3 regions of the Fictibacillus sp. 7GRE50 genome follow, and region 3 is predicted to be linked to each of the others. Evidence: riboswitches for the same ligand, from Rfam matches in the RefSeq annotation. Region 3 holds a riboswitch; each other region holds the start of a gene.

Region 1 (3,286 bases), on a different contig from region 3:
GTCCGATCGTTGTTCCGGTAATGAGCTGAGTTAATGGTAACAACGCGACTAATAAAATGATGAATGGTACAGAGCGGATCAAGTTCACAAGAATGCCCGCTATCTGCTTGATCCACACATTTTCAAATAACAATCCTTTGTCGGTAACAAACAGTATAATTCCTAAAGGCAATCCTACAATTAATGAAACACCAAGTGATATAGCGACCATATATAACGTTTCAAAGAATGCTTTATTCAGATCTGGAAGGATATTCAAAATAGAATCAAGCAACTTTTTTCACCACCTCAAGATTTTCTATGCGACTCTCAATATAGGAGATCGCTCGCTTCACTTCTGCCTCTTCACCGACTAGTTCCATGATGAAGATACCAAGCGGTGTTTCCTGAATATATTCGATTTTCCCGTGAAGGATATTCCCTTTTACGTTAAAGTTTTGGAAAAGCTCAGAAACAACTGCCTCTTCTGCAATCGCTCCTTTGAACTGGATCTTAATCACAGTTCCTTTTCTATTTTTCAGAAGAGGTTCTGGCAGATCCATTTGAATTACAGAGCTGATGAACGTTTTTGTGAGCTCTTTTTCTGGATTAGCAAAAATGTTGTACACATCGCCCGACTCGATGATTTCTCCATCCTGCATGATCGCCATTCGGTGACAGATCTCTTTTACCACTTCCATCTCATGCGTGATCAACACGATCGTAATGCCTAACTTTTTATTGATGGACTTCAGTAAGGAAAGGATCGATTTCGTCGTGTTCGGATCAAGAGCTGAAGTCGCTTCATCACAAAGCAAAACCTTCGGATCGTTCGCAAGAGCTCTCGCGATACCAACACGCTGTTTCTGCCCCCCACTCAGCTGAGAAGGGTATTGATCTTTTTGATTCTCCAATCCCACCATCTTTAAAAGCTCGTTGGTCTTACTGGTGATCTCCTCTTTCGTTTTCCCAGCTGCTTTTAAAGCGAAAGCGATGTTCTCAAAAACGGTCTTCGCACTAATCAAATAAAAGTGCTGAAAGATCATACCGATCTTAAGACGCTCCTCGCGTAACTCCTTTTTACCGAGCTTCGTAATCGAGATGCCATCGATCTTGATTTCTCCTGATGTTGGTTTTTCCAATAAATTAAGACAGCGCAGCAACGAACTCTTCCCAGCACCGCTATATCCTACAATGCCAAAGATCTCACCTTTGTCGATCGTCAGTGACACATTCTTCACTCCGACGATCTCTTTGCCTTTTACTTTATATAATTTCGTAACGTCCTTGATCTCGATCATATGTCATCCCCCTTACAATATAAAAAAGCCCTCTTCATTTCATGGAAGAGGGCGAATAAGTAAACATCGACTTATCTTCCAGAATGAATCATCATTCTGCAGGAAGTAGCACCGTTCCTAATGGAGGTTGCCGGACGTCATAGGGCCTGATCCCTCGGTCTCTCTGAATAAGTATTGCATTATTGAATTAAGTTATAGTTGTCATCATACGCCCTGTCTAAAAGTTCTGTCAATACTAAATTTTATCACTTTAAAGTGTTAGCGCTTACATTCGTTGATATGAATGGTTGAAGTATTTTAGGGTTTTCTATCGGTGTTTTTGAATGTGTATGATTCAATTCTTAAAAAGAAAAAACACAACAAAAAACCTCATCCGATAAACTCAGATGAGGTTGAATATGTATATGGAGGAGGTAGAGGGATTCGAACCCCCGCGGGTCGTTAAACCCCTGTCGGTTTTCAAGACCGATCCCTTCAGCCGGACTTGGGTATACCTCCGTGTGACTGACAAGAACTATAATAACATGCTGATAAATATTGTGTCAACGGTTTTCAAAAACTTTTTTTGATTTTTTATTTGTTTCTTTTGGAGGTATGCTTTTACGGTACGTGTTCTTATATTTGTTACACGTTCACCGATAAAACAGTGCTGTCCACCTGTGATTCATTGACTTTCACCTATGAATCATGAATTTTCACCGCTAGAACTCTTCCCACCACCTGAAAACTTGTTCGGACCACCGATAATGAAGCTTTTACACCCATTAATAGATAAAAGCTGACTCTAAAAGTCCCTTTGGATATCTTTTAAGAGTCAGCTTCTTTCACTTTTTACTTAATTACTTCTTTGTTGCCCATATAAGGACGTAGAACTTCTGGAATGACTACAGTGCCATCTTCTTGTTGGTAGTTCTCTAAGATAGCTGCTACGGTACGACCAATCGCAAGTCCAGAACCGTTTAGCGTGTGAACGAATTCCGGCTTCCCTTTTGCATCTCGACGGAAACGAATTTGAGCACGGCGCGCTTGGAAATCTTCAAAGTTAGAGCAAGAAGAAATCTCGCGGTACTCACCATAGCTCGGAAGGTATACTTCGATATCGTACTTCTTAGCTGCTGTGAATCCTAGGTCAGCTGTACACATGCTGAGTACGCGGTATGGAAGGTTGAGCAGCTGAAGGACTTTTTCAGCGTGTCCTGTAAGCTTCTCGAGCTCTTCATAAGAATCCTCAGGTTTAACGAAGCGAACAAGCTCTACTTTGTTGAACTGATGCTGACGGATCAAACCGCGCGTGTCGCGTCCTGCAGATCCCGCTTCAGAACGGAAACAAGCGCTGTACGCCGCATATGTGATCGGAAGTTCGTCAGCTGTTAGAATCTCTTCTCGGTGCATGTTCGTTACAGGAACCTCAGAAGTTGGAATCAAGAAATAATCTTCTTCACGAATTTTAAACGCGTCTTCTTCAAACTTTGGAAGCTGACCTGTTCCTGTCATGCTCTGACGGTTAACCATGTAGGGAGGCAATACTTCAGTATAACCATGCTCGTCTTCATGCAGATCCATCATGAAGTTGATAAGTGCACGCTCTAAACGAGCTCCTAAACCTTTATAAAAAGCGAAACGGCTGCCTGTCACTTTTGCTCCACGTTCAAAATCAACGATGTTTAGTTCAGTCGCGATATCCCAATGTGGTTTCGCTTCAAAAGCAAACTCAGGAACATCTCCCCAGTGACGTACAGGTACGTTATCATCTTCTGTGTCACCAACAGGAACACTTTCATGCGGAATGTTAGGCAATGTTAGCATGATGCCGTGAAGATCTTCTTCTACTTGACGAAGCTCTTCATCCATCGTTTTGACCTTGTCACCTACTTCGCGCATCTCTGTGATCAGGTGGTCCGCGTCTTTTTTCTCGCGCTTGAATTCTGCAACTTGCTTAGAAACCTCGTTACGCTTAGATTTCAAAGCTTCTGTTTCACCAATTAACTCACGGCGGCGCTGATCTA
Region 2 (3,286 bases), on a different contig from region 3:
AGGAACTTAAAGATCCGACTCAGGTTCAGTATTTAGGTGAAGGGGCTTGGCATCTTGCTTATCTTGTTCAGCTACGCACTGGAGATGCTGTGGTTGTTCGTTTTCCGAAAACAGAGGCGTATGGAAAGAACGTTGAGTTTGATGAAGAAACCATGCACTCAGAATATGCAGCGACTAGAGCATACTATGAGCTAGCAAACCAAGTTAAACCAGGAATCTGCCCTGCCTTTTTCAATTATCATGTAGAAAAAGGCAGAACGTTTACCGTGGAATCTTATGCGGGAAAAGCAATCAAGCTAGATCAACTAACGGTTGTAGAAGCGTTTCATATTGGAGCGGAAGTTGGTGAGTTCTTTCGCAAGATGAATACTGCACATCATGGCTTAAAAGGGTTTGGTTATCTCTCATGGAACGGTAAACATATTGCAGGCAAATTTCAATCAGATGTTTCAGAATCTATGAAAGAAGAAAACAATGAATACATAGATGATTTCAAGAAATTTATAGAAACGTATGAGGGGGCCATTTCTTCATCAGCTTTAGTAGACCTACAAGCTTGCATGGAGGATAGAGAGATTACGGATCATACGGTTGTACTTACTAATCAAGATACATCTCCAGAGAATATATTGCTGCATTCAGATGGCACTGTCTGTTTGATTGATCCTGTACCAATCTTATATAGCGGAGATTCGCTTGCTGGGAATTTTCTTAATAATTATCGGACGTTGTTTCCAACATTTTTTAATGCACCGCGTTATGCACGACATGAATTTGATCGCTTTGAAGACCGTTTGAAAAGAATAGCTGACGGATTTTTAGAAGGTTATTCTAACGGAGATCTAGATGTAAAGCGTCGAGTGAAACAAGAAGAGTTTATTCAACTTACGGATCTAACTGTAACTCATTGGCAACTACTTCAGATTGATGAATTATCGTCCGAACAGAAAATTCGTTACGGAGAAAGAGAAGCCATTGCCAATCGAATAGCGGAACTTGTAAAAAAAATCGAAGAGTTTCAATGGTTTGATGAAAAAAGTGGAACAAAGTTAGCATAACCGGCATAGCATGGGCATAATCTTAATTCAAAGCTGACAGTTGAACACTCATTCATTTGTATAACTTTTATGATTTTTCAAAAAACGGTTGACTTTCTAAAACATCTTACTCTATAATCCTATTCAAGAACAAAGTAAACATCAGCACGTTAATGTGTTAAACATAATTTGAATATCTCTTATCCAGAGAGGCGGAGGGACTAGGCCCGATGAAGCCCGGCAACCAACAAACCACATTTGGTTTGGAAAGGTGCCAATTCCTACAGATCTTTTTTGATCTGAAAGATAAGAGGAGGACCAAAACCCTCTTCTTAGGAAGGGGGTTTTTCTTTTTCCCCTTATCATACTTCAAGCACAAACATCACTTAGTCACTTATTTCATTTTAAAAATTGAATATAGCAAAAGGGAAAAGCATTAATCTTTATCCCTAGTTTTCCTATAGATTTTATTTGAATAATGAGAAGGAGCGATTATAATGACAAAATCTTTTGACGGATACGATATTGAAACATTGCTATTACATGGGGGCCAAGCGCCTGACCCAACGACAGGATCACGAGCGGTACCTGTCTATCAAACTACTTCCTATGTTTTTTCTGATACAGACCATGCGCAAAGCCTTTTCGCGCTTGATGAGCCAGGAAACATCTACAGCCGAATCGGAAATCCAACTGTTGATGTTTTTGAGAAAAGAGTTGCACTTCTAGAAGATGGTGTTGCAGCTGTAGCTACTTCTTCTGGTATGTCAGCTATCGCGCTTGCCATCTTAAACATCGCACACGCAGGAGACGAAATTATTGCAGCTACGAATCTATACGGAGGTACTTACAACCTATTTTCTACTACTCTTCCGAAATACGGAATCAACGTAAAGTTTGTTGATGCAGAGGATCCAGAGAACTTCCGAAACGCGGTTACTCCAAACACGAAAGCATTTTTTGCTGAAACGATCGGGAACCCCAGTCTTAACGTATTAGATATTGAGGCAGTGGCAGATATTGCGCATGAAAACGATGTACCTCTAATTATCGATAATACATTTGCAACACCATATGTCACAAAGCCAATAAGCTTTGGAGCGGACATCGTAATCCACTCAGCTACAAAATGGATCGGCGGACATGGAACCGCAATTGGCGGTGTTGTAGTGGATGGAGGACGCTTTAATTGGAATTCAGATAAATACCCAGGATTCACTGAGCCAGATAACAGCTATAACGGATTAAGATACGCGAATGATTTTGGAACATTGGCTTTCGCGACTAAATTACGCGTTCAGCTTTTACGAGATTTCGGAGCTTGTTTAAGTCCACACAATGCATTTCTCCTTCTACAAGGTTTAGAAACACTGCATCTACGAGTGGAAAAACATGCGAAGAACGCACAAGAAGTAGCGGAGCATCTGGAAAAACATCCAGCAGTAGATTGGGTTTCATATCCTGGTCTTTCTTCGCACAGAAGTCATGAGCTTGCGAAAAAATATTTAAGCAACGGTTTTGGTTCGATCGTAAACTTTGGAATTAAAGGCGGGCGTGATGCAGGACGTAAGGTCATTAACAACATCACATTATGGTCACATGTTGCAAATGTTGGTGATGCAAAATCATTGATTATCCACCCTGCTTCTACCACTCATCAACAGCTGAGCGGAGACGAATTAGTAGCAACAGGCGTAACAGAAGAACTAATTCGGTTGTCGATCGGACTTGAATCCGTAAAAGATCTTACGAATGATCTTGATCGTGCGATACAAACGGCTACAGGAATCGGAGCGGATAAAACAGAAATCACGATTAATGACGAAGGTGTCATTCGTTGGGCATTGCAATCATCACTTTATAGAGCAGTTGAGAATGGACAGGAAATTCAACGACCTAAGACGCTAGCGATCGTGGGACTCAGTTCCAATCCTGCAAGACCTAGCCATCGATTAGCTAGAAAGATGCAGCGACTTGGCTATAAGATCGTTCCTGTTAATCCAAGAGAAACCGAAGTGCTTGATGAAAAAGCGTATCCAGATTTAAAATCCATTCCGTTTCCGATAGATGTTGTTCAAGTATTTAGAAGTCCAGAAGCAGCGATCGAGCTCGCAAAAGAAGCAGCGGTCACACAACCAAAAGTGTTCTGGCTGCAAGAAGGTGTCATCTCACCAGAGGCTGCAAAAATCGCGAAAGAAGCTGGTATTGATGTGGTGCATAACAGATGCACGTATAAAGAAGCACAACGA
Region 3 (3,286 bases):
AGCTGTTAAGAAGATGATCGTGTTCGGGTGTCCTGCAACACTTGGTTGAATTATATTTGGAATAGCATCAACAGGATAAGCAGCACGTGTGTTTTCTGTTAGTGAAGAATCTTTATAATCTGCTTCTCTTGTAACGGGATCGATCATAACATTCTCTAAAACGCTTCCAAAACGAATCGCATTCCAGATCTGTGGTTCTTTTTCTTTAGAAAGATCGATTGTTTTAGCATAACATCCACCTTCGATATTAAAGACACCGGTGTTAGCCCAACCATGCTCATCATCTCCGATTAAGCGACGGTTCGGATCTGCTGATAATGTAGTTTTACCAGTACCAGATAGTCCGAAGAATAAAGCTACATCTCCTTCATTCCCAACGTTGGCAGAGCAGTGCATAGACAGAATGCCTTTTTCAGGAAGAATGTAGTTCATGACAGAAAATACAGATTTTTTGATTTCACCTGCGTACTCAGTACCACCGATAAGGACAATTTTCTTTTCAAAAGAGACGATAATAAATGTTTCTGAGTTAGTTCCATCTTCAGCCGGATTAGCTTGAAATCCTGGTGCTGAAATCACTGTGAATTGAGATTCATGAGAACCTAGCTCATCGTGGTTCGGGCGCACAAACATTTGGTGAGCAAAAAGGTTATGCCATGCATACTCGTTAATTACTTGGATAGGAAGGCGATACTCGCGGTCCGCACCAGCAAACCCTTTAAATACGAATAGTTCTTCTTTATTGCTTAAGTATTGGAGTACTTTTTTGTATAATTTATCAAAGTTTTCTGGTGAAAATGGTTTATTTACCTTTCCCCAATCGATTGAATCTTTAATGGAAGCATCTTCAACGATAAATTTATCCTCAGGGGAACGGCCTGTGTATTTCCCCGTTGTAGCTTGAAGTGCTCCTGTGGATGTAAGGATGCCCTCGTTGCGCTGAAGAGATTTTTCTACTAAAACCGGAACAGGTAAGTTCTGGTGAGTTGTTTCACGGGTCACAAGATCGTTTAAGGTTGTCGTAAATTCCAATGTATTCATATGAGACAGTACCATCCTTTATCCTAGAGTGATATATTCGAAAATTAGTATAACACATTGATTTAAATAATGTATACTATTTTATGAAAGTGCATCAAAAAAGTTCTTACTTCTGAAAAAAAGAACAAAATGTTGTGAATTATCCATCTTATTTAAAACGCTTTCATTCTATAGAATATAATACTCCAAACTTATTGCTATTCATAGGGTTTTCTATTGACAGAGGTGAAGCATTACGCTATCATATTTCGAGAACGGCTACTCTTATTCTGAGTAGGTGGAGGGACAGGCCCTATGAAACCCAGCAACCGACATGAAAGTGGCAATAATAACGCTACTGGAAATGAAAAGGTGCTAACCTGCAAGGTGAAAATAACCTTGGACAATAAGAGGTTGAAGGCATTTTGGTTTTATAAACCTTTTCCCTCGTGAATGTATGTGAGACAGGGAAGGGCTTTTTTTATGCCTTTTTCAGGTTAAGAACATAAACTGTGTAAAATAGATAAGAATAAAGTACCGTATCATACTCAAAAGCAGTTAAAGGGAGGATATTAACTTGTCCAAAAAAGTTAGTCGTCGTTTATTTACATCAGAATCCGTTACAGAAGGCCATCCAGATAAAATCTGTGACCAAATCTCAGATGCGATTCTAGATGAAATTTTAGCTAATGATGCAAATGCTCGTGTAGCATGTGAAACATCTGTAACTACAGGTCTTGTACTTGTTGCAGGTGAGATCACAACTTCTACTTATGTAGATATCCCAAAAGTTGTACGTGAGACAATTAAAGAAATCGGTTATGACCGTGCCAAATATGGTTTCGATTCTGAAACATGTGCAGTACTAACTTCTATCGATGAGCAATCTGCTGATATCGCGATGGGTGTTGACCAAGCTCTTGAAGCAAGAGAAGGTTCTATGACAGATGCTGAGATCGAAGCGATCGGTGCAGGTGACCAAGGTCTAATGTTCGGATATGCTTGTAACGAGACAGAAGAGCTTATGCCTCTACCAATCTCACTAGCTCATAAATTATCTCGTCGTCTTACAGAGGTTCGTAAGTCTGAAGAGATTCCTTACTTGCGTCCAGATGGAAAAACTCAAGTAACTGTTGAATATGATGAGAACGACAAACCTGTTCGTATTGACACAATCGTAATTTCTACTCAGCACCACCCTGAGAACACACTTGAAGAAATTCAAAGAGACATCAAAGAAAAAGTAATCACGCCGGTTGTTCCTGCTGAACTAATCGACGAGAACACAAAATACTTCATCAACCCAACGGGCCGTTTCGTAATCGGCGGACCACAAGGTGATGCTGGACTTACTGGCCGTAAAATCATCGTAGATACATACGGTGGATATGCTCGTCACGGTGGTGGTGCATTCTCTGGTAAGGACGCAACTAAAGTTGACCGTTCTGCTGCTTATGCTGCTCGTTATGTTGCTAAAAACATCGTAGCATCAGGTCTTGCTGACAAAGTTGAAGTTCAGCTTGCTTATGCAATTGGTGTTGCTCAACCAGTATCAATCGCTGTAAACACGTTTGAAACAGGTAAAGTTTCTGAAGAAGTTCTTGTAGAACTAGTTCGCAACAACTTCGACCTTCGTCCGGCTGGAATCATTAAGATGCTTGATCTTCGCCGTCCGATCTACAAGCAAACTGCTGCATACGGCCACTTTGGACGTACTGACATCAACCTTCCTTGGGAGAACACAGATAAGGCTGCAGAGCTTAAGAAACAAGCAAATATTTAATATTTAATAACATGTTAAACCAGACTTCCTTTTGGGAGTCTGGTTTTTTTAGTGGTTAGTTTAGAAGGTTATGTCGAAAATCGGATAAAAAATTTTATGTACGGAATTATTCGCTAGTTTTACGGATATATGTATTTTATCTGCGGATATAATTGTAATTACCTCGTAAAAAAAATTGTGTATCTTCCAAACGAACATCTTAATCGCTAATGTTCATTTGGAAGATACGTTTATTTTATCCTCGTATTTTCATATCTTATTAACTATTCACCTGCTACGCAATGATCGTTTTATTTTTATTTTTCGTATAAATAACTTCTTCATACTGCATTAAAAGGTTCCCGAAAATAGCTGACCAAGATTGAGTCATCGCATAATTTCTTGCTTTTCGTTTCATAGAGCCTAAGAGCATAGGATCTTCCATAATAGAAACGATATTTTGTATGAATGAGTCAGCTTCTCTAGCTTTGCAGATTCTACCCG

What was found. Region 3 has a riboswitch for S-adenosylmethionine ahead of metK (methionine adenosyltransferase). Riboswitches for the same ligand answer to the same signal wherever they lie in the genome.
Region 1: it holds a riboswitch for S-adenosylmethionine, as region 3 does, so the genes downstream of both, IHV12_RS22300 (methionine ABC transporter ATP-binding protein) here and metK (methionine adenosyltransferase) in region 3, are expected to answer to the same signal.
Region 2: it holds a riboswitch for S-adenosylmethionine, as region 3 does, so the genes downstream of both, IHV12_RS09630 (PLP-dependent aspartate aminotransferase family protein) here and metK (methionine adenosyltransferase) in region 3, are expected to answer to the same signal.

Annotation. Positions count from the first base shown of each region.
Region 1 is NZ_JACZDW010000014.1:6,764-10,049, reverse strand. Features, by position in the region: gene IHV12_RS22305 (methionine ABC transporter permease) at 1-274, opposite strand, end outside; gene IHV12_RS22300 (methionine ABC transporter ATP-binding protein) at 267-1,280, opposite strand; SAM riboswitch class I at 1,349-1,454, opposite strand; tRNA gene IHV12_RS22295 (tRNA-Ser) at 1,686-1,778, opposite strand; gene serS (serine--tRNA ligase) at 2,112-3,286, opposite strand, start outside.
Region 2 is NZ_JACZDW010000002.1:483,906-487,191, reverse strand. Features, by position in the region: gene IHV12_RS09635 (hypothetical protein) at 1-1,058, shown strand, start outside; SAM riboswitch class I at 1,235-1,350, shown strand; gene IHV12_RS09630 (PLP-dependent aspartate aminotransferase family protein) at 1,535-3,286, shown strand, end outside.
Region 3 is NZ_JACZDW010000001.1:271,802-275,087, reverse strand. Features, by position in the region: gene pckA (phosphoenolpyruvate carboxykinase (ATP)) at 1-1,041, opposite strand, end outside; SAM riboswitch class I at 1,303-1,433, shown strand; gene metK (methionine adenosyltransferase) at 1,598-2,803, shown strand; gene IHV12_RS01295 (glycosyltransferase family 4 protein) at 3,078-3,286, opposite strand, start outside.